DNA from 3 places in the Paenarthrobacter sp. C1 genome. Region 1 is predicted to be linked to each of the others. Evidence: riboswitches for the same ligand, from Rfam matches in the RefSeq annotation. Region 1 holds a riboswitch; each other region holds the start of a gene.
What was found. A riboswitch is a leader RNA that binds a small molecule or an ion and turns the genes downstream of it on or off. The one in region 1 is predicted to bind cyclic di-AMP.
Positions count from the first base shown of each region.

Region 1 (7,237 bases):
GACAACGACAGCCAGGGCGGCACCAGCATGCTCAATGCCGTTGGTAGCCCGGTAAGTCACCGCCCTGTCAGTCCATAAGGAAGCCCAGCAGCGGCTCACGGCATCCAGGACAGAGTCCGCGCCCACCACGTTCAGGAAAGTGTCCTGTTGGCCGGCGAAACTCGCGAAGGGAAGGTCTTCGGCTGTTGCCGAAGACCTGACAGCGACGGGGACGTTGCTGCCCAGAGCTTCATAGGCGGACCGCACTGCTTCAGCGACGTCGGCCGGGACCCCGGCGTCGAGGACCAGGGAACGGGCCCGCCCGGCCAACCGGTTCAGCCCTGTAAGGTCAACCGTGCTTGTCGATTCCAGGGCCGCACAAATGTCATCCAGGCCGCTCGATGACAGCGCACGCCGATATGCATCCGTGGTCAGGCAAAAGCCTGGCGGCACGGGTAAGCCGGCGCCTGCAAGCTCGCCGAGGTTCGCTGCTTTGCCGCCCACCTCGGGAAGCATGGGTCCACGAATATCCGTGAGCTGCAGCGTGAACACCGGCATCCCTTTTCCTGCGCCTTTTCCTACACCGCGCCGAGCATCGGACCAAACTTGTCGCGGTCTGCCAGACGGGGATCCTCGCGGTCCGGAACAACCAACACGGGTCCTTTCGCATGGTGCAGGACGCCATCCGATGTGGATCCCAACAGCATGCCCGCAAACCCACCGCGGCCACGGGTGCCCAAAACCACCAATTCCACGCTGCGGCTGGTTTCCACCAGAACGTCAACAGGCGAGCCGTCCCTGAGGTCCGTCTCGATGGTCAGTTGCGGGAAATGGCTCTGCAGCCAGGCAACCCCCGCGTCCAGCTGAACCTTGATATCGGCAAACAAGGCGTCCCGGTCCAAGGGAGCGGGGACCCAGGCCAGGGAACCGCTGTACTGCGGGACAGCGCAAATGACACGGAGCTTGGCTCCCATGCGTTGGGCCTGCTCAGCTGCTTCGAGCACAGCGACCCGCGCCTGCTCCGAGCCGTCCACGCCCACTGCAACCACGTTTTCCACGATGCGGGGGCCGGCCTTGGCGTGCTCGGCCTTGATGTGTTTGTCCTCGGTATTCTCGCCGAGGCGGTCAGCACAATAGAGCGGGACAGTTACTGTGGGGCACTTGGCATGGGCGGGCAAGGCGCTGCTGACTGAGCCCAGCAGACGACCTACGAAACCGCCGCGGCCACGGCTTCCGAAAACCAGGAGCGCTGCCTCTGCGGAAAGATCCAGCAGCACGCCTGCTGCGTCACCGTTTTCGACGGAAGCATCAACGTCGATGGAGTATCGGGCGACCTTGTCCATGGCCTGCTTGACAATGGCTTCCGCGCCCTCGCGAATGACCGAATCGTCCACGGTGGCGTATCCGCCGTCGAGTCCTGAGGCGGCGAAAATAGGAACCGAGTACGCCGTGACGATGTGCAGCGGAAGCTGCCTGCGTTCGGCCTCACGTGCTGCCCACACCAGGGCGCACTGCCCGTGTTCCGAGCCGTCCACTCCCACGACGATGCCGCCCGGTGCCACTGCCAGGCCCTCGCCGTCCTGTGGCTCTTCACTGTGTCTGCCGTGCTGGTCCATTTGGGGGCCCGCCTCTCCACCTACTGCTTGATGTTCCGGCCATTCTGCCAGAGGTTTTCCGCATCGGATTCCTCGAGGGCTCGATTGTCAATGGCCAGGGGCAGGGAAATCCGGAATTTCCCTGTCCAATGCCCACTATTCTCGGTCGGCAGGGCCGAATCAAGGTGGCTCGGCTGTATGTGTATAACGGTCGGGGCTCGGTTTCCGGACCCCGCTTTTGTGCTGCTGATGAACACACGGAACACGCTGTCAGGGAAGGCTATCCATGCGCGAAAAAGTTCGGTAGTGTTCGAGTCACCGAATGGCCGGCGAACGTGTCCTACAGCACACTCCGGCCATTTATTTGCGGCCGCTTGGGGAACTCGGACGCGATCCCACGCGATGCCGCAAGGCACACACGTCAAGGAGGAACCAAGCAGTGTCACACGCGCCTGATTCCGGCACGGAACGCACAACCACCGTGGTCATAGGAACCGGCTTGTCCGGCCTGGCAGTTGCCAGTGAACTCAGCCGCTACGGCGTGGGCTCCATAGTGGTGGATGGTTTCGGTGCCCTGTCAGCCACCGGCCCGGCGGTCCACACAGGCATGCTTCAACGCTGCGAGGTCACCGATCCCGCGTCCATCCAGGAACGCAACGAAATCCTCCGCCACTTACGCAATTACGCGGCCAGCCACCATCTGGACGTACGCAGCACCACCAGGGCCGTCCGCCTGGATTTCCTGGGCGCGGACCCAACCCAGCACATCGGGTACGGGCTCGCCGCAAGCATGACCCGGAGCGGTCTCCATGCCTCCGGCCCCCTCGAATCCGCCCCGCGCCAGTGGGCAGTCCACACCGCCAACGGGATTCTCCTGGCAGACCATATTGTGGTCACACGCTGCGCCCAGAGCCAGCTGCGCCGCATGCTGGCCGAACTTGGAATCGCCGTCGGACAGAACCTGGTCTCCGCGATGCGGGCAGTGGGAATGCACCTGGTGGGCGTGGGCGAGCTCATTACGCCCAGCCCCAAGGAAGTCCTGCGGCAAGCCAAGGCAGTGGGTCAGGCAATCTCCACCAAGGTGGCGCTCCCGGGCGGCCCGGGTATCGCCATCGCCTAGCCGGCATCATTCACGGCAGCCGCAACACGAATTTTAAACGCCAAAGGCCGGTGTCCTCGAAGATGATCTTCGGAGACACCGGCCCTTGCGTTGAAGCGTGAGGCTTATGCGCCAGCGCGTACGTACGTGATGGGACCAGTAGCGGTCAACCAGCTGATCGGGTGGATGCCCGTCTGGTTGCCGTTGATTCCACCGCTGATTGCCTGGCCGTTGCCGATGTAGATGGCGACGTGGCCGGACTGGACGATCATGTCGCCCGGCTGCGGGTCGCTGACAACCTTGCCGTAGTTCATGAACTGCATGGGAGCGAGGTCGCCAACCGGAATGCCGGCGGAACCGAGGGCCCGCTCAACCATGGCGGTGCAGTCCTGCATGATGCCGATCTGGGCGTAAGCCGAGGCAACCATGGCAGCGTTGACGCCACCGGCAGCGGGAGCAGCAGCTACAGGAGCAGCAGCAGGTGCAACAGCGGCCGGAGCTGCAACTGCAGCCTGGGCAGCTACGGGAGCCGCCGCTGCAGCAGCGGTAACGGCAGCCGGCTTGGCAGCGGGGGCTTCAACTACAGGAGCCGGCTTTTCGATGACCGGAGCTGCAACAGAAGCAACAGCCGGACGCTCGAAGTTGACGGTAGCCGTAGAAAGAGCGGTAACAACCTTGGTGGGGGCCTCGGAAGCGGTCTCGGCGACCGTAGCGGGGCTGGCATCGCGCTGGACCGGAGCCTCTGCAGCGTGTGCAGCGACAGATCCGGTCAGAACGAGTCCGGAAGCTGCTGCGATAACAGCTGCCTGGCGGCCAGCGCCGGAAGCGTTGCTGGCAACTGCCTTGGAGATGGAGATGAACGGATTAGGACGTACGCTGTCCGCCTTACGACGGCCGCGAAGAATGCGTGAAGACATGAAAGAGCCTCTCCCGATGCCTGCGAGGTTAGCTGTCGGATTCGGATGGGAGTCACCCGGCCACTATCCCCCGCTGTTCAGCGGAAGTTTCGTGACTTCACCCCAAGGCACGCTCGAAAGCGGCCCAAAATGGGTTCCCCGTCTCTGCCGTAGGTTTGTCTGCGAACGGATTCCGGACTGCGGCAGAGCTAGGCAATCAGGCCGGAAGTGCCCGCTACGTGGAACAGGCACAGGTACTACCGTACGCGATGATCCCGCCGAAGTCACATTTAAGTAACGAGGACTGCAGCTTTGGCGTGTCGCGGTAACCGAACCGAGATATTCGCAGCTACGTAGAAAAGCCCGCTATTCCGCGGCTTCCGGGCGGTTTTCGTCATCCGATCCGGCAAGTTTCCTGCGGGCTGTAACGGCGAGGAAGATCACGAGCGCAACCGCAACAACCGCAATGACAACAATGCTCCAGGGGAACGGCTGGGACGCATCTGCCGCGGGCGAACTGCCAACTGTTCCCGGAGGAGCCGTACCTGCGGACGGCACCGATCCCGAGGTGGCCGAAGCGGACGCCGAGGGGGCGGCCGAGCCGCTTGCCGCCGTCGTGCTTCCCGCTGTGGCCGTGAACTTGAAGGTGCCCTCGATGGGGTGCGAATCGGAGCTGACAACGCGCCACACCACCGTGTACTCCCCCGCCGGCGCGCCGGCCCGGAGCTTCTGCACGGCCTGGCTGTCGATGATCTCGACCGGCCCGTCTGCCCAGTTCTCGCCGCCGGAGGTTACGGAGACGCCCGATCCGATGGCCAGCGGCCGGTTGTTGAACGTAATGGAGACCGACGCCGGCACTTCAGCCACGGTTGCACCGTTCGCCGGCGCTGTGGATTCCGCGACGTCGTGCGCGGACGCCGGAGCCGCGGAAAACAGCAGGGCAGACGCGAAGGCAAGGGCGGCGACGACGGCGGCCAGAAGCGGGCGGATGGTACGCATGGGGCGGTTTCTCCTAGTGTTGGCTTCCTTACAGACTAGGGGAATGGTCCGAAGCTCCCACATTCAACGGCATAGGATTTGAGAGCACACTCCCCCCAATACCCGGAGACCTTCATGCTTAAACAAGGTTCTGCAGTGGACCGCTATTTCAAGATTTCCGAACGTGGCTCCACGTACTCAAGGGAAATCCGTGGCGGCTTCGCGACATTCTTCGCCATGAGCTACATCGTTGTGCTGAACCCGCTGATCCTCTCGGGGGCAGACTCCAGCGGAGCTTCCCTGGGCTTCACCGCGGTCGCAGCCACCACGGCGTTCGTCGCCGGCATCCTGACCATCCTCATGGGCGCCTGGGCCAAGCACCCCTTCGCTGTGGCCACTGGGCTGGGCGTGAATGCGTTCGTCGCGGTTACCGTGGCCTCGCACCCGCAGCTGACCTGGCCGGACATGATGGGCCTTGTTGTCCTCTCCGGCGTCACGATGCTCATCCTGGTGCTCACCGGCTTCCGCACCGCGGTTTTCAAGGCTGTGCCGGAGGCGTTGAAGACGGCGATCGTGGTGGGCATCGGCTTGTTCATTGCCCTGATCGGCCTGGTGAACGCCGGTTTCGTCCGGCGCATCCCGGACGCTGCGGGCACGACTGTTCCGCTGGGCCTCGGTGTTGACGGGAAGCTCATGGGCTGGCCCACTCTGGTGTTTGCCGTCGGTCTGATCCTGACCATCGCCCTGGTGGTCCGCAAGGTCCGTGGTGCGATCCTGATCGGCATCGTGGTCTCCACTGCGCTGGCTGCGATCCTCGAGTTCACCCTCCACATCGGCCCCAGCTTCGATGGCAAGAACGTCAACCCCCGCGGCTGGTCCCTGGTGGCCCCCACTTTGTCGGAGTGGGGCGCTCCGGACCTCTCCCTGATCGGCAAGGCCAACCCCTTCGGGGCCTTCGAACACCTCGGCTTCATCGCCGCGGCGCTGCTGGCATTCGTGATCCTGCTGAGCATCTTCTTCGACGCCATGGGCACCATGGTGGGCCTGGCCAATGAGGCCGGAACGGTGGACAAGGACGGCAACATCCCGAACGTGGACCGCGTGCTGCAGGTGGACGCCCTTGGTGCCATCGTCGGCGGCGGGGCCTCGGTTTCCTCCAACCAGATCTTCGTTGAATCCGGCGCGGGCATCGGCGAAGGTGCCCGCACCGGCCTGGCCTCGATCGTGACCGGCGTGCTCTTCCTCATTGCCATGTTCTTCACACCGCTGATCAACCTGGTGCCATTCGAAGCCGTGGCCCCCGCGCTGGTGGTTGTGGGCTTCATGATGGTGTCCCAGGTGGGGAAGATCGACTGGCAGGACTGGGGAGTCGGGATTCCCGCGTTCCTGACCATCGCCTTGATGCCGTTCACGTACTCCATCGCCAACGGCCTGGGTGCCGGGTTCATCTCGTTCGTGCTGATCCGCACCTTCCAGGGCCGCGCCCGCGAAGTCCACCCCTTGATGTGGGCTGTGGCCGCTGCGTTCCTGCTCTTCTTCGGCATCGGAACCGTTGAGGAACTCCTGGGCGTCAAGTAGGCATTCCGGTATTTCAGACACCCCGGACCCGGAACTGCTGGTATTGGCAGTCCGGGTCCGGTCTGCTTAAAGCATGGAAACACGCGCCGTAATTGTAGATGTCAGCCCCGCCCCGTGGACCGGCCGTTTCGACGGCGACGGCGTTGCGCACCGCCGCTGGTGGCAGGCCGTCACCCCGCACACGCCCGCAGCGGCCAGCACCGCCTCGCGTCCCGCCGTCGTGCTTGGATTCTGCAGTGACGCCGGCGTTCGACGCAACAAGGGCCGCACGGGTGCCGCCGCGGCGCCGGCCGCCATCCGTTCGGTACTGGGACCGCTGGCTTACCACCTGGAACGGGACGTGTTCGACGCCGGCGATGTTGTGGTGGAAGGCGACGCGCTGGAGGCGGGCCAGGAGCGCGCCGGCCGCGCCATTTCGGGATTGCTCGACGCCGGTAACCTCACCGTGGTGCTGGGCGGAGGCCACGAGACCGCGTTTGCCAGCTACTTGGGCGTCGCCGGCTCGGACGTGGTCCAGGGCAAGCGGCTGGGTGTGCTGAACCTTGATGCCCACTTTGACCTGAGGGATGAGCCCACACCGAGCTCGGGCACGCCGTTCCTTCAGATGGCCCGGGCTGAGTCCGCCGCCGGACGCGAACTGCAGTACGCCGTCGTCGGAATTTCCGAGCCCAACAACACCCGGACCCTTTTTGACACGGCGCAACGCCTGGGCGTGAAGTATCTGCTGGACGAGCAATGCTCACCGGAAGCCGTGGAGGTTTTTGTAGCGGATTTCCTGGCTGGCGTGGATGTCCTGTACCTCACGATCGACCTCGACGTGATGCCGGCCTCGGTGGCACCCGGGGTGAGCGCTCCTGCGGCCTATGGCGTCCCGCTGCCCGTGATCAGCGCGGTTTGCCGGCAGGTTGCCGCCAGCGGGAAGTTGCTGCACGTTGATGTCGCCGAACTGAATCCGGAATTCGACGTTGATTCCCGGACTGCGAAAGTTGCAGCACGTTTGGTGAACACGCTCCTGGGATAGTCGCCCGCCCCTTTTCCCTCCGGCCTCCGCCGCTTAGCCTGTGTGGAGGGAAGGATGGCGATGCGCGCAGTTCCTGTGCAGGACAAGTGGG
Region 1 is NZ_CP186052.1:396,569-403,805, reverse strand. Features, by position in the region: gene ACNAOU_RS02020 (PEP/pyruvate-binding domain-containing protein) at 1-537, opposite strand, end outside; gene ACNAOU_RS02015 (universal stress protein) at 558-1,595, opposite strand; gene ACNAOU_RS02010 (hypothetical protein) at 2,014-2,694, shown strand; gene ACNAOU_RS02005 (NlpC/P60 family protein) at 2,799-3,590, opposite strand; cyclic di-AMP (ydaO/yuaA leader) riboswitch at 3,594-3,761, opposite strand; gene ACNAOU_RS02000 (copper resistance CopC family protein) at 3,936-4,568, opposite strand; gene ACNAOU_RS01995 (NCS2 family permease) at 4,683-6,125, shown strand; gene hutG (formimidoylglutamase) at 6,199-7,146, shown strand; gene ACNAOU_RS01985 (hypothetical protein) at 7,207-7,237, shown strand, end outside.

Region 2 (7,237 bases), 600 kb from region 1:
GGGCCAAGCGTGTCCGGCCCGAGGACGAGACGCCCTTGGTGGAGGAGACAGAAAGTGACGTTTCCGAAGAGTCAGTGCAGGCTGCCGAAGACGAGGCAACCGGCCCGGCCGCCGAAGACGACGACGAACCGGACGAGTCCGGGGACGAAGACATCGCTGTGGACAGCGACGAAGCCGGGGCTGAATAAGCATTGCGGAAACACTGGGTGACTCAATGGATGGCGGACACTGATGTCCACGTTTAGGTCGCTCGGAATCCTCAACTACCGCATCTGGTTCTTCGGTGCGCTGATATCCAACATCGGGACCTGGATGCAGCGCACAGCCCAGGACTGGCTGGTGTTTGACCACCTGACAGCGCATGACGCCGGGGCGATGGGCATTACCTTGGCCCTGCAACTGGGGCCTCAACTGTTCCTTGCGCCCTGGGCGGGACTGCTGGCTGACCGCTACAGCCGGCGCAAGCTGCTGTTCATCACGCTCATAGCCATGGCCTTGCTCAGCACCGGCCTGGGCATCCTGGTATTGCTGGGTGTGGCTGAGCTGTGGCACGTGTACATTTTCGCGTTGCTCCTGGGAATCGTGACTGCCCTGGACGCGCCGGTGCGCCAGACATTCGTCTCCGAGCTGGTTACCGACGACTACCTGTCCAATGCGGTGGCCCTCAACAGCGCTTCCTTCAACGTGGCACGCATGATCGGACCCGCGGTCTCGGGCGTGCTGACGGTGGTGGTGGGCCCCGGCTGGGTTTTCCTTATCAACACCGTCTCGTTCGTGGCCATGCTTGTGGCATTGAAGCTGATTCCGGTGTCGTCGCTTCGTGCCCAACCCCGTGCCGCCGCCGGGAAGGGACGAATCCGGGAAGGGCTGCGCTACGTGCAGAGCCGGCCCGATATCCAGGTGGTCCTGGTGGCCATTTTCATCGTGGGCACTTTCGGACTTAACTTCCCGCTGTTCATCGCAGCCATGGTGGGTACGCAGTTCGGCATGGATGCAGGCGCATTCGGACTGCTGAACTCCGTCATGGCCATCGGCTCAGTGACCGGGGCGCTGCTGGCCGCGCGCCGTGGCCGGCCCCGCCTCAGGCTGATCTTCGCTGCAGCCGGTGGCTTCGGCGTGGCAAGTGCCCTCGCAGCCCTGGCTCCCAACGCCGTGATGTTCGGGCTCGCCCTGGTCCCATGTGGCCTGTTCGCCTTGACCCTGATTACCAGCGCCAACGGTTACGTACAGTCCACCACCGAGGCAGTCATGCGTGGCCGCGTGATGTCCCTCTATATGGCTATTTTCATGGGCGGCACACCAATTGGCGCTCCGCTGGTGGGCTGGGTGGCCAACGTGGGCGGCCCCCGCTGGGCTGTCGGCGTCGCGGCCGTAGCCGGCGTCAGCACCGCCGTCGTGGGTTTGGTGTGGATCATCAGGGCCAAGCAGCTGCGCCTCCGCTTCGATCGCAGGGCCCGCGGCCTGCGGCATTTCCGGGTGGAGTCGCTGCTGTCCGGTCCGGTTACTGAGGATGGCGACGGCGGCCCTGGGCCGGTCCGCTAAGGCGCCTTGGGGGATTTAAACGGGGGAGCCGCCCGGGCATGACCCAGGCGGCTCCGTTCGATCCTTTTTTGGGGGAGCTACTTCTTCAGTTCGCCCACGACGTAGTCGATGCTGGCGAGCAGGGCCGAGACGTCGTCCGGTTCAATGGCTACGAACGTGGCGATGCGCAGCTGGTTGCGGCCAAGCTTGCGGTACGGCTCAGTGTCCACCACGCCGTTGGCCCGCAGGACCTTGGCGATGGCGGCGGCGTCAATCGAATCGTCGAAGTCGATCGTGGCGATGACGTTGGAGCGGTCTTCGGCGTTGGCGACAAACGGCGTCGCGTACTCGGAAGCTTCTGCCCATGAGTAGATGCGGTTGGCCGAATCTGCCGTGCGCTTGCTGGCGAAGTCCAGGCCGCCGTTGCTGTTCAGCCACTGCACCTGGGCATCCAGCGTTACCAGGGTGGAGAGCGACGGCGTGTTGTACGTCTGGTTCAGCTTGGAGTTGTCGATGGCTGTCTGGAGGTCCAGGAAGTCAGGGATCCAGCGGCCACTGGCTTTGATGCGGGCGGCCCGCTCCAACGCGGCGGGGGAGAAAAGACCGAGCCACAGGCCGCCGTCGGAGGCGAAGTTTTTCTGCGGCGCGAAGTAATAGACGTCCGACTCCGAGACGTCGACGTCCAGGCCGCCGGCGGCGGAGGTCGCGTCCACCAGGACCAGCGAACCTTCGTCGGCTCCCTGGACCCGCTTTACGGGAGCCGCGACGCCGGTGGAGGTTTCGTTCTGCGGCCACGCGTATACGTCAACGCCGGCTTCTGCCTGGGCGGCAGGACGGGTGCCGGGTTCGGACTTGATGATGGAGGACGCATCAAGGAAAGGTGCCTTGTTGGTGGCGGCGGCAAACTTGGAACCGAACTCACCGAAGGAGAGGTGCTGGGCCTTCTTGTCCACCAGGCCGAACGCGGCGACGTCCCAGAACGCGGTGGAACCACCGACGCCGAGGACAACCTCGTAGCCTTCGGGGGCGCGGAAGAACTGGCTCAGGCCCTCCCGGACGGAACCCACCAGGTTCTTGACGGGAGCCTGCCGGTGGGAGGTGCCCAGGATGGTGGTGGCAGCGGCAGACAGGGCCTCGAGCTGTTCCGGGCGGACCTTGGACGGTCCAGCGCCGAAGCGTCCGTCTTTCGGCAGGAGGTCGGCGGGTATGGTGATGCTGTTGTCGCTCACGTGTGGCTCCAAAGGGTATCGGCTCAAGATGGGTCGTGGCAGGTGGCGTCAGCTGCCCCTTCGACACCCCAATTCTGCCTGACATGGCCCGCGCGCAGGAACCTGCCCCTGTCATAGTCCGCCACGTGGAACGCGGACGAACAAGATGCGACCGCAATGGGTCCGGAATTATCCGGAGTAATTCCAAATAAGCTAGGCTGGGGGTTGGCGTTCAAAGGGTGGCGGTGGCACCGCCCACCCCGGTATGGGACGCGGTACGGTGGAGATTACGCAAGAACTGCGTTCGAGGAGAGCTGAGCTGGATGACGGATCTGATCGATACCACTGAGATGTATCTTCGGACCATTTTGGAGCTTGAAGAAGAAAACATTGTGGCTCTCAGGGCCCGCATAGCCGAACGCCTGCGGCACTCCGGCCCCACGGTCTCCCAGACCATCGGGCGGATGGAGCGCGATGGCCTGGTGATTGTGTCCAACGACCGCCACCTGGAGCTGACCGAAGTCGGACGCAAGCGTGCCACCGAAGTCATGCGGAAGCACCGTCTGGCGGAGCGGCTCCTGGCCGATGTCATCGGACTCGACTGGGCGTACGTGCATGATGAAGCCTGCCGCTGGGAGCACGTGATGAGTGAGCGCGTGGAGCGCCGGCTCTACGAACTGCTTGAGCATCCCACCGAGTCACCTTACGGAAATCCGATTCCGGGACTGGAAGCACTGGGAGGCATGGCCGGAACGCAGTTCCCCCGGATCGACGTGAACCTCCTGCAGGCCATGGACGGCTACGCCTCCGACTCCCGGGTGGTTGTCACGCGGCTGGCCGAGCCCATCCAGGTGGAGCCGGAACTGCTCACCCAGTTGGATGAGGGCGGAATCCGGCCCGGGGCGCCGGTCTCCCTCGAGCGCGTGGGCGAGTACATCTCCGTCCGGGTGCCCGGCATCGAAGGAGCCTTGGAGCTCCCGCCTGAAGTTGCAGCGCACGTCTTCGTGTCCCTCAACTGACAGCCTTCCGGTCCGACAACCCTCCCGGCAGTGTCAAACCTCACTTTGAGGGGCTTTGGCGCGCGTGTGACCTGCGGTTTTTCGAAATTGATGATAAGGGCCCGCCGCCGCAGGCATCTTTCTGTTGATAACGAATTTATTACCAACGCCCTTAATCCCCTATAGTTATCTACTAGCGCTGATACCAAAGCGTTACCTGATCCGGAGCCGAGCTCTGCCAGCGGATCGGGTGAACCATCACCACTGGCAGAGGCGGGGGAACCACAAGCGGCTGTCTAAAGAAGCAGCCTTGGGGTGAAGTCCGCAGCAGAAGTGCCCATTGATGCAAGTCCCTCCTTGGATACCTGTGTGCCGTGAGCGCTTCGTGCGGACCGGGTCTTTGAACTCTCTGACCCGAATCCGACAGCTAACTTCGCAGGCTTTTCAGAGAGGAACAGAGTTTGACATCGCAGAACGTCAGGGGCCGCCGCCGTGCGTCCGGCCCCGCTACTGAGCTGCGGCCAGCCCGCGTCGTAACGGAGATCCGGCCCCGCGACACCGAACGCCAGGTGCGCCGCCGTAAGAGCCCGTTGCGCCAGGTTGCCGACTTCGCCGCAGCAAGTGGCGTCGGGCAGAAGGCCGGAGTTGCGCTTGCCGCCACCGGACTTGCCCTGACTGTCGGCCTGCCGGCCACCAGCCCCGTCATGGCCACCTCGGAATCGGGACAGTCCGAATCTGCCCTGGCCGTTGGCGGCACTGTCGGAAGCCAGCCCGAGGTTTCCGCGGCAGCATCAGCCAAAATCGACTTCAGCCGCGCAGCTGTAGCCACCGCTGCGGACCCTGACGGAAAGCTGAAGCAACTGCTCAGCGCCCAGTCGGCCGGCAGCATCCAGCGTGCTTCTTCCGTGGGCACCCTGGGCAGCCCCCTCGACACGCTCACCACCGCTTCCCCCTTCGGTTACCGCGTCAGCCCCCTCACGGGCGGCACCGGTGACTTCCACCGCGGCCAGGACTTCGTGGCCCAATGCGGAACTGCCGTGCATGCAGCTGCAGCAGGCAAAGTGACTTTTGCCGGGTGGCACGAGTACGGCGGAGGAAACCGCGTGGTTGTGGATCACGGCAACGGCCTGGAGACCACGTACAACCACCTGTCGTCCTTCAACGTCCAGGTGGGCCAGACGGTCAACCGCGGGGACACCGTAGCCCTGAGCGGCACCACAGGCGCCTCCACCGGCTGCCACCTCCACTTCGAAGTACAGGTCAACGGCGAGGTCGTTGACCCCATGGGCTGGCTCTAAGCCAGTTGATGGTGCTCTCTCGCATTGATGACAGGCCTCGTGACCTGAATGTGACATTCGCTTTCAATTGTTATAACCTTCAGAGCGCATCGGCTTTTTAGGGGGCCGGTGCACTTGAGTGGATTGCCTAGCTCTGCCACCACTCGAGGTCCGTTCGCAAAATCGTCTGGCAGGGGCGGGGGAACCACTTCTGGTCTTCGAATGAAGGCCTTGGGGTTAAGTCGCAAAGTTTCCCAGTGAAGCAGCGCGGCCGGATGACTCCCATCCGAATCCGACAGCTCACCTCGCAGGCATTGGGAGAGGCTACCTACGTGTCATCACGCACTACCCCTGCGCGCCATCGCGCTGAATCGGTTCGTTCGAACCCGTTGAACACTCTTTCGAAGGCTGTTTCCTCGAACGCCGGTACCGTTGGCCGCCAGGCCGCCGTGCTGGCAGCAGCCTCAGGCCTCGTCCTTACTGTCGGGTTGCCGGCTCACGCCGCTGACACCGACGTCTCCACCTCGGAAGTCTCCAGCACCCAGCAGCTGGCTGCCACCGCAGTGGTCACTGCAGAGCCAACAGCCACCGTCTCCTTCGAGAGCCCCGTCGTGGCCACCAAGGAAGCCCCCAAGGTTGTCCAGCGTGCGGCCCTGGTCACAGAGCGCACGGCGGATGAAGCCACTGCAGTCACTGCCCAGTCCTCCGAAGCCAAGGAGTCCGCCTCCAGCGCGGCAGCATCCGGGCTCGCAGCGATTGCCTACACAGGAATCGGCTCGCCTTACGTATGGGGCGGCACTACTCCGAGCGGCTGGGACTGCTCCGGCTTCACCCAGTGGGTCTACGCCCAGGCCGGCATCAGCATCCCCCGCGTCAACGCCTGGACGGCCATGAAGCCCACCAGCGCCCCCCAGCCCGGTGACCTGGTCATGCAGAACGGCGGTGCGCACGTAGGCATCTACGTCGGCAACGGCATGATGATCAGTGCTTTGAACCCGGGCCAGGGAACCCTGCTGCACTCCGTGGCCTCCACCGGCACGTCTTCGTTCTTCACCCTCCGCTAGAAACAACCGATTCGGGGCCGGCTGACGTACCCCTGCCAGCTGACCCACTACCCACAGGTACCCCAACTGCCTGCGGATACGAAAGAGAAAACAATGACCAGTGCACACAAAGTTGCACGGCACCGCGCTGAGGCCCCCAAGACCAGCTCGCTTGCCGTCATCGCAAAGGCCGTCACCGTCAACGCCGGTGGCGTCGGCCGCCAGGCAGCAGTCATCGCCGCAGCTTCAGGCTTGGTGCTGACCAGCGGTATCGCTGCCAATGCTGCTGAGACGAATGTCGACCGCGAATCGACGTCGACGTCCGCCCTCGATGTCCAGTCTGTTGCCCAGGCCACCATCGCTGCGGACTCCACGGTTGCCATCTCTTACGAGCGTCCCGTGGTCACCACCGTGGAAGCTCCGGCTCCCGTGGTTGAAGAGGCTCCGGCAAAGGTTGAGGCCAAGGCATCGACCAAGTCCACCGCCACTGCGGCTCCGGCCACGAACGCCTCAGTGGCCGTCAGCACTGCCACCCCTGCACCCGCTGCTCCGGCTGCGTCCAGCGGACTCGGCGCAGCAATTGCTGCCGCCGCGTACGCCCAGCTCGGTGTCACGCAGGACTGCACCATGCTGGTCACCAACTCCCTGGCAGCAGTGGGAATCCACTTCCACGACTGGCCCGCCGGTTACCTTTCGCTGGGCCGCACCGTGAGTGCAGCAGAAGCGCAGCCCGGGGACCTCGCTTACTACGCCAATGGCGGTTTGGCCGGACAGGCACACATTGCTGTGTACGTCGGCAACGGCATGGCAGTCCACGGTGGATGGAACGGATCCACCACGGCACTGTTCAGCGTCAACGTCGGCTCCGGCCCGGTCTTCATCCGCGTCAACGGCTGACAATCAGCTCCCGGAACACCCCGCAGGCAGATGCCTGCGGGGTGTTTTGCTTTAATCACGCGTGAACTTTTGCCGACACTGTGAGCGAAACGACAAATAAATTCGTTGATACGGCATATAAGTGCTTACCCTTGTGTTGTCGATCCACAGCCCGTACATGCAGAGGGCAGCCGGCCCTCGTGCCCCTGACGGGTGCGGCCGTGAAGAGGTACGTGCATGCGCACACTCGTTCTGAATGCTGGATATGAACCGCTGGCGGTAATAACATTCCGCCGGGCGCTGGTCCTTGTGCT
Region 2 is NZ_CP186052.1:997,135-1,004,371, forward strand. Features, by position in the region: gene ACNAOU_RS04835 (DUF3027 domain-containing protein) at 1-188, shown strand, start outside; gene ACNAOU_RS04840 (MFS transporter) at 232-1,542, shown strand; gene serC (phosphoserine transaminase) at 1,620-2,750, opposite strand; gene ACNAOU_RS04850 (metal-dependent transcriptional regulator) at 3,053-3,748, shown strand; cyclic di-AMP (ydaO/yuaA leader) riboswitch at 3,944-4,184, shown strand; gene ACNAOU_RS04855 (M23 family metallopeptidase) at 4,189-5,025, shown strand; cyclic di-AMP (ydaO/yuaA leader) riboswitch at 5,171-5,332, shown strand; gene ACNAOU_RS04860 (C40 family peptidase) at 5,337-6,068, shown strand; gene ACNAOU_RS04865 (NlpC/P60 family protein) at 6,162-6,944, shown strand; gene ACNAOU_RS04870 (HNH endonuclease) at 7,161-7,237, shown strand, end outside.
Region 2: linked by a shared signal. The riboswitch ahead of ACNAOU_RS04855 (M23 family metallopeptidase) and the one ahead of ACNAOU_RS02005 (NlpC/P60 family protein) in region 1 are both predicted to bind cyclic di-AMP.

Region 3 (7,237 bases), 690 kb from region 1:
GCTCGACATTTGTCGAGCACCAAGGCGTCAGGTGTCGCCTGCTGTTGGTACGCTTTCCGGATGCAGCAAGACGTGGAACAGATCGTTGAACGCGTAGCACTGAAGCTCGGCCGCGGACTGTCCTTGGAGGACCTCGACGGCGTTCTTCTCGCCTACAGTTCCAACCAATCCCACGCAGACCGCGTCCGGGTGAACTTCCTGCTCAGCAAGCGCGTCCCCAGCGACGTCAGCGCCTGGCAGCTCTCGCACGGCATCTCCACCGCCGTGCGCCCCGTTGTGGTGCCCGCCAACGACGAACTCGGGATGCTCGGCCGCGTCTGTGTCCCCTTGTTGGTCCGCGGTTTCCGTGTGGGGTACTTGTGGGTGCAACAGGACCTTGAGGAGCAAAGCGCGACGGCGATCCTCGCCCAGTTGCCCGGCGTCCGGGACGAACTGGACCTGTTGGCGGGCTTGCTCCTGGACTCGAACACGGCCGAGTCCGAGTTCCGGCGCCGGCGTGAGCAGGAGTTCCTCTCGGCCTGTGGCGGCGAATCGAACGCCGTGGCGGCCGTTGCGGGGTGGAAGGAGATCCAAGGCCGCGGCCCGTGGCAACTGGTGACGATCCTTGACGCCGAAGGTGCCCGGTCCGACGTCGATCCCATCGCGGCAACCCTCACGCACCGCTCAGCCGCGCTGCAGTCCACTATCGGCGTGAACGCGGCTTTGTTCAGCGCGGGCACGGAAACCCACTCGGTGGTCCTGTTCCGGGAATCCGGAGGACGGGCAGACCACGCGCAGGTCCTGGTCCATTACCAGCTTGAGCTCGCCAAGCGTGCCGGCCGGACCGTGGACCGCGTCATCCTGGGGATCAGCGAACCCTTCCAGGTGATCAGGCAGCTCGCGGTGGCGTACCGGCAGTCCAAGGTTGCTGCGCAGGCGGCGGCCGTGGATGCGCAGCTCGGGGAACTGGTGGACAGCCGTTCCGTGGGCGTGTACCAGCTCTTTGACCGCCTGCTGGCACCGGGCGGCTGGGACGATACCGGCTCGGTGCATTTCCGCACGCTTGAGGACCAGGACAAAAACGGCGAGCTCCTGCCGGTCCTGGAGCTTCTCTACGACAACGACAGTGCCGTGCAGGATGTCGCCGAGAAACTTCACCTCCACAGGAGCAGCATCTACAACAGGCTCGGACGCATCCGCCAGCTCATCGGTGCTGATCCCTTGAACGGTGCCATCCGGCTTGAACTGCATGCTGCCTTAAAGGCGCGGCGCTGGGCCGGCAGGCCGCGGATCTGAGCCCGGACCGCGGATTTGAGCCGGACCCGCGGATCTAAGCACCGGCAAGACTCAGCGTAAGAAACAGATAAGGCAGGTACCCGCGCGGGTACCTGCCTTATCTGATGCCAATGCGCTGGCCTGGCCGTTCACGGGGGAACGCGTCAGGAGCGCCTCAGCCGCTGGCAACTCCAGCGGCCCAAACGGCGCCTGAACGTTGCCGTGCGGCTGCTGCTGCAGTACCGCCCGTGCCAGCCGGTGTGCACGTTGGTGCGGGGCAACCGCGTGCTCACTGCAGTGCCTTCTGTGCGGCGTCAAGGAGCGATTCCAAGGTGGACGCCTGCGGCTGAGGCGACGTGCCTGCGGTGGGCTTGCCGGTGGGCCGGGGCTTTGCCGTTTGCGTTCCCGTCGGTGTTGGCGTCGGGGTCGGCGTGGGAGTGGTGGTCGGCGTCGGCGTCGTGGTGGGCGTCGGTGTTGCCGGCGGTGTCGTGATCGTGTCCGAGGGCACGTCGCCGGGCGCCGGCGCAGGTTGGGTCGGAGCCGGAGTGCCGGCTACGGGGGACGGCGCTGCGACTGCCGGGGCGGACGCCGACGGGACCCAGACAGGGGCTGCCAGGGAGACGTGCGGTGAAGGAACCGACGACGGCGAAACCGCCACAGGCGATTCCGGTACCGTCGCCTCCGGTACCGTGGCCGGTTGGCCTGCTTCGGATGACGATTGACCCGACGACGACGGGGAGGACGCTGTGGTGTAGGAAGCCCGGGGCGCAGGGGCTGCCGAGCCCGGTTGGCGGTCCTCGCCACTCTGGCCGCCGTTGGCTTCCTGGGCCGGACTTTCCTGACCGAAGAACGGAAGCTCCAGTGCCTGCCCGACGGTTCCCGCAGTCAGTACCAGGCCCAGCGCTCCGGCAACCACTGCCATGCGCTGGCTCATGTGCTTCACCGACGCGGCTTTCCGCAGAACAGCTTGGGGTTCGCGGCCAAATGAGGAGGTGGTGCCGAGGGTTGATGCCGTTACCGGCGGAGGTGTCTTGCGGGATGCCGCCGGGGCCGGGGCAGCCGCTTCGGCTCCGGCTTCCCCGCGGGTGGCTGCCTTGCGGGCAGCAACCACGGGAATGGCTGACGTGGGAGGCCCTGGTGTGGTGGATGCCGGAGCTGCGGCCCGCGCGGCTTCGACTACCGGAATCGCTGCGGTTGCCGGCTCCGGGCCTGCGGTTGCCGGCTCCGGAAGCGCAGGGGCCGCCTTCGGCTCGGCAGGGGCGATCACAGCCCTTGCCGCACGCTCACGCTCAGCGGCCCGGGCCGCAGCCCGCGTGGTGGGCGCAGCCTTAGCGGGTGATGCCGGAGTGGGTGCCGTTACGGTGGGGATCGCCGTCGTGGCTGGTTCCGGGGATCCGCTGGGTTGGGCCCGACGGCGTCCGGTTGGCTTGGTGCGCTCGCGCTCGAGTTGCGCGCGGCGTGGGTTATCCATGGTTGGGGACATGGTTGTGCCTCTCAACGCCTGCGAGGTTAGCTGTCGGGTTCGGACGAGGCCGTCCGGCCGCGCGTGGCGGCTTCACCCCAAGGGCTTGCGGAGAAAACAAGCCCGGGAAACTGTGGGTCCCCCGTCTCTGCCGCGGGTCTGGCGGATCCTGGATTGCGGCAGAGCCCGGCGTCAATCCAGAAGCGGCCCAGCGGAGATCGGGTCGCCCTATGACCGTACAGGAGGCGGAAAGTAAAGTCACATTAATGTAACGGGCGGTAGTTCTGCCCCCGCGGGAGGGTGCTACCGCTTAGGCTTCGGGGCCGGCGCGGGGGCGGGGAGTTCGTGTTCGATTTTCCGGACCTGGTGGGCCTGATGTGTGGCAGGGCGGAAGACTTCGTCTGCGATCCCCAGCATGCCGCCTGCTGCGGCCCGCCGGACGCCGCGCTTGTTCTCCCGCGCAATCCAGTACCAAAGCGCGCCCGTGAGCGCGGGAACTCCGAGCACTGCTGCCAACACGGCCAAGATGTCCATCCGCCAACACTAGCCTTGGGCACGTACTGGCCGGTAGACATGAGCTATGGACCTACCAGTGATGCCGCCCGTTTCGCCCATGCTCGCCAAGTCCGTCCCGAACATCCCCGACGTTGGGCATTACGAGCCCAAATGGGACGGATTCCGGACCATCGTCTTCAAGGACGGGGACGACATCGTCCTGGGCAGCCGCAACGAGAAGCCCATGACCCGCTACTTCCCGGAGCTGGTGGAAGCGCTGAAGAAGAACCTTCCGGACAAGTGCGTTGTAGACGGCGAGATCATCCTGATCCAGGGCAACAGGCTTGAGTTCGAGGTGCTGCAGCAGCGAATCCATCCCGCGGACAGCCGGGTTCGGATGCTTGCGGAGAAGACGCCGGCGTCCCTGGTGGCGTTCGACCTGCTTGCCCTCGGCGATGAGGATCTGACCGGCCGGCCCTTCGCCGAGCGGCGCGCGGCCTTGGAGAAAGCCCTCGCCGACGCCCGGCCTCCTGTGTACGTAACGCCTGCGGTGACGGACCTGGGGCGCGCCAAGGAATGGTTCGTGCAGCTTGAGGGAGCAGGCCTCGACGGCGTGCTGTCGAAACCGCTCGACGGCACCTACCAGCCGAACAAGCGGGTGATGTTCAAGACGAAGCATGAGCGGACAGCCGATTGCGTGGTGGCCGGGTTCCGTTGGCACAAGACCGCGAAAGTTGTGAGGTCGATGCTCCTGGGGCTCTACGACGACTCAGGCCGGCTTCATCACGTCGGCGTCGTGGCGTCATTCCCCATGGCAAAGCGGGAGGCGTTGGTGGCGGAGCTTGAGCCCTATCAAGTGGAACTCGGCGACCATCCGTGGGGCGAGTGGGCCAAGCAGGACGATTCGCCCGGGGGGTCACGGATGCCCGGGGCGCAGAGCAGGTGGAGCGCTGGAAAGGACTTCTCCTTTGTGCCGCTGCGCCCCGAACTGGTGATCGAGGTGGCCTACGACTACATGGAGGGTGACCGGTTCCGCCACACGACGCAGTTCCGTCGGTGGCGGCCGGACCGGACTCCTGAAAGTTGCACGTACTCGCAGCTGGAAGAGCCTGCGGAGTACGACCTTGGGGAGATCCTGAGCCTGCCGTAGTGGCCCGGCGGGGAACTACTCCTCGTGCCCCTGGTCGCTGCTCATGCTGCCTTCGGCGGGCGCGGTTTCTCCCGGGGGCACGCCGCCGCCTGGCTCGAGGCCTGTGACGTTTCCATCCAGGGGGTCGGGATTGGCCGAGGAAGCGGGGTCGTCGTCCTCGTCCTGGCGCATGTCGGGATCTTCGTGGATGCTGTCCGCGTCGGCGGTAGTGTCGATGGGTCCACTGGCGCCGCTCACGCCGAAGGTACGGGGATCGTCTTCCGGGTCATAGCTGGTCATGGTGAGCCCTTTCGTAAGTAAGCTTACTAATTAGCTTGCTCCGCCAGCCTATCCGGGACGGGCCGCGCCAACAAGGCCGTCCGCAGAGGTGCCCGTGCCAATGCGGCTCCCTGCGCCTCGGCGTCCTGCTTGCTCAGCGGTGCCGGGTGGTGGCGTTGACGAAGCTGCGGATGGCGTCCGCCACGGCTTTGGGGCGCATGTGCTGGGCAACGTGGCCGACGCCGGGAATTTCCACCAGGCGCCCTTGGGCCACCGCCCGCGAAAGCCTCAAGGACCAATCCGGTCCGGCAACATGGTCGCGGCTTCCCCGGAGAACCAGGACCGGGACATCGATGCCGGACAGCCGATCCAGGGTCGGGTACTTCATCATCACGGGCAGTTCGGTGACGTACCAGCGCGGTCCGCACCGGAAGTAGTCCCCCATGACGATCCAGTTGGACGAAGGACTCTCGCGGAGGATGCCATCCAGCGTCAGGGCAATCGACTGCTGCATCACGTTCTTGTGCCGCGAATCGACAACCGGCCCCATGAGCACAAGCTGCCGTGCACTTTCCGGCCGGTGCAGTGCAGCCTCAATGGCGAACTGCACCCCCATGGAGTGGCCTACCAAAATGTAGGAGTCGATGCCGCGGGATGCCAGGGCCCCGGCAATGAAGGCACCGTAGTCCTCGACCTGGAGTTGCCTGCCGGGTCGGGGAGTGCCGCCGAAGCCCGGCAGGTCGAAGGAGTACGTGGGCGCATGCGCCGCCAGCACGGCGTGCAGTCGTGCCAGGTACCGGTGGGAAACCCCGATGCCGTGGATCAGGATGTAGGCAGGCTTCTCTGCCGACCCGGCCCCGGCCCCGGCCGCGGACCCGGGTTCGGGAGACCCCTCGGTCCAGAAGATGCGTCCGGTGAGGCCATGGGCCTCTATGTCGGAGGACAGTAGCGCGCTCATGCGGGACAAATGACGGAAAAGTACCTTGAAGCCATACAGCTATTGAACAGCATGCTGTCGGTTTCGGAGGGCTCGCCGGTGCGAGCTAGTCCCGCGCGGCGTCGTCCGATTCATTGGAGTCGGCCGGCCGCGCATCAGCTGCCTTCGCAGCGTCAGCCGCCTCCCGGCGTCGTGCGATTTTCGATTCGGTCCACATGGTGACCGCCACGAACACCGTGCACGCGAACATGAAGGTGGCCACAAAGTTCAATCCCATGGCTGAGCCCAAGGGTATGGCAAGGGCAAGCGCAGCCAAACCGGCCACGATATGCCACCCTTTGAAATTGCCCACCGATCAAGCGTAACCCCGGGCTTTACAGGTCCCCGCCTGTTGGCTGGGATCGTTGCTTGATCCTTATCACTCGGACGCTTTCAGTCGCTTTCCGCAGCCTCCGCGGCGGCGGTTTCGTCCTGCTTGCGCTTCTGGGTTTCCAGCCACGCAATGATCGCCGCCTGCCGGATCCGACGATGCGTTCCCCGGTACTCCACCGGAATCTCGCCACGGTCGGTCATGTTCCGCAGATAGGTGTGCGAGATCCCGGCAAGCTCCGCAGCCTGCGAAGTCGTCAGCATTTCCTCCACGCTGCTGACGGTCACCGTTTCGCCCCGCCCGAGCCTCGCAAGGAGGTCGACGACGGCGTCCCGCGCCTGATCGGGCAGGCGGTGGACCGTGCCGTCCACGAACACGGTGATGTCGTCGCTGTCGTTGAGGGAGCGCGCCAGGTTCCGGGCGTCGTCGGCGGGGAGGCCCGCTGTGACGCGGGGAGCTATCAATGCCATGGCAGAAGCCTAGCCTGCGGCGTGGAGGAAGAACTTACTCCGCGTCCAGATCCGTTTCCAGGAGTTTCACCAGTGCGTCCAGCGCGGCATCGGCACCGTCCCCCTCGGCCCGAAGCACCACCACGTCACCCTTTGCAGCGCCGAGGGTCATAAGCGAGAGGATGCTGGCCGCGTCCATCGCTTCGTCCTCGGGCTGGCCCTGCATGGCGATGGTGACATCCACCGGCTGCTCGCCGGCTGCCTCAGCGAACAGGGCAGCGGGCCGGGCGTGCAGTCCGGAGCGGCTGGCTACGGTTGCTGTGCGTTCTGGCATGGTTTCTCCTTGCGTTGGTGCGGGAAGGGTTAGAGGCCGAGCTCTTCGAGCACGGGGAGCTTGGCGCGGACCCAGTCGCGTGCCTCGGTGGCGCTGGGGGCGGAAAGAGCCAGGCGTGCAAGTTCCTGCGCCTGCTCCAGCGTGACGGTCTTCAGCACGGTCCCGACCGCGGCCAACGAGCGCGCGGTCATGGACAGTGTGGTGACGCCCAGTCCGGTGAGGACGACGGCAAGGGCGGGGTCCGCGGCGGCCTCGCCACAGACGCCAACGGGCTTGTTGTTGCCCTCCTGTGCCGAGCCTTCCACGGTGAGCTGCACCAGCCGCAGCACCGCGGGCTGCCACGGAGTGTTCAGGTCCGCGAGGGGGCCCAGCTGGCGGTCGGCGGCCATGGCGTACTGGGTGAGGTCGTTCGTGCCCAGGGACGCGAATCCCACTTCACGCAGCACGGTTGCGGCCGTCAGCGCAGCGGAGGGGACCTCCACCATTACGCCTGGCGTCCGGATTCCCGCTGCTGCGCAGAGCGAGGCA
Region 3 is NZ_CP186052.1:4,405,713-4,412,949, reverse strand. Features, by position in the region: gene ACNAOU_RS20605 (PucR family transcriptional regulator) at 61-1,275, shown strand; gene ACNAOU_RS20600 (hypothetical protein) at 1,544-2,725, opposite strand; cyclic di-AMP (ydaO/yuaA leader) riboswitch at 2,741-2,891, opposite strand; gene ACNAOU_RS20595 (hypothetical protein) at 3,020-3,250, opposite strand; gene ACNAOU_RS20590 (ATP-dependent DNA ligase) at 3,297-4,361, shown strand; gene ACNAOU_RS20585 (DUF6480 family protein) at 4,377-4,640, opposite strand; gene ACNAOU_RS20580 (alpha/beta fold hydrolase) at 4,774-5,577, opposite strand; gene ACNAOU_RS20575 (hypothetical protein) at 5,663-5,908, opposite strand; gene ACNAOU_RS20570 (helix-turn-helix domain-containing protein) at 5,989-6,396, opposite strand; gene ACNAOU_RS20565 (HPr family phosphocarrier protein) at 6,431-6,709, opposite strand; gene ptsP (phosphoenolpyruvate--protein phosphotransferase) at 6,739-7,237, opposite strand, start outside.
Region 3: linked by a shared signal. The riboswitch ahead of ACNAOU_RS20600 (hypothetical protein) and the one ahead of ACNAOU_RS02005 (NlpC/P60 family protein) in region 1 are both predicted to bind cyclic di-AMP.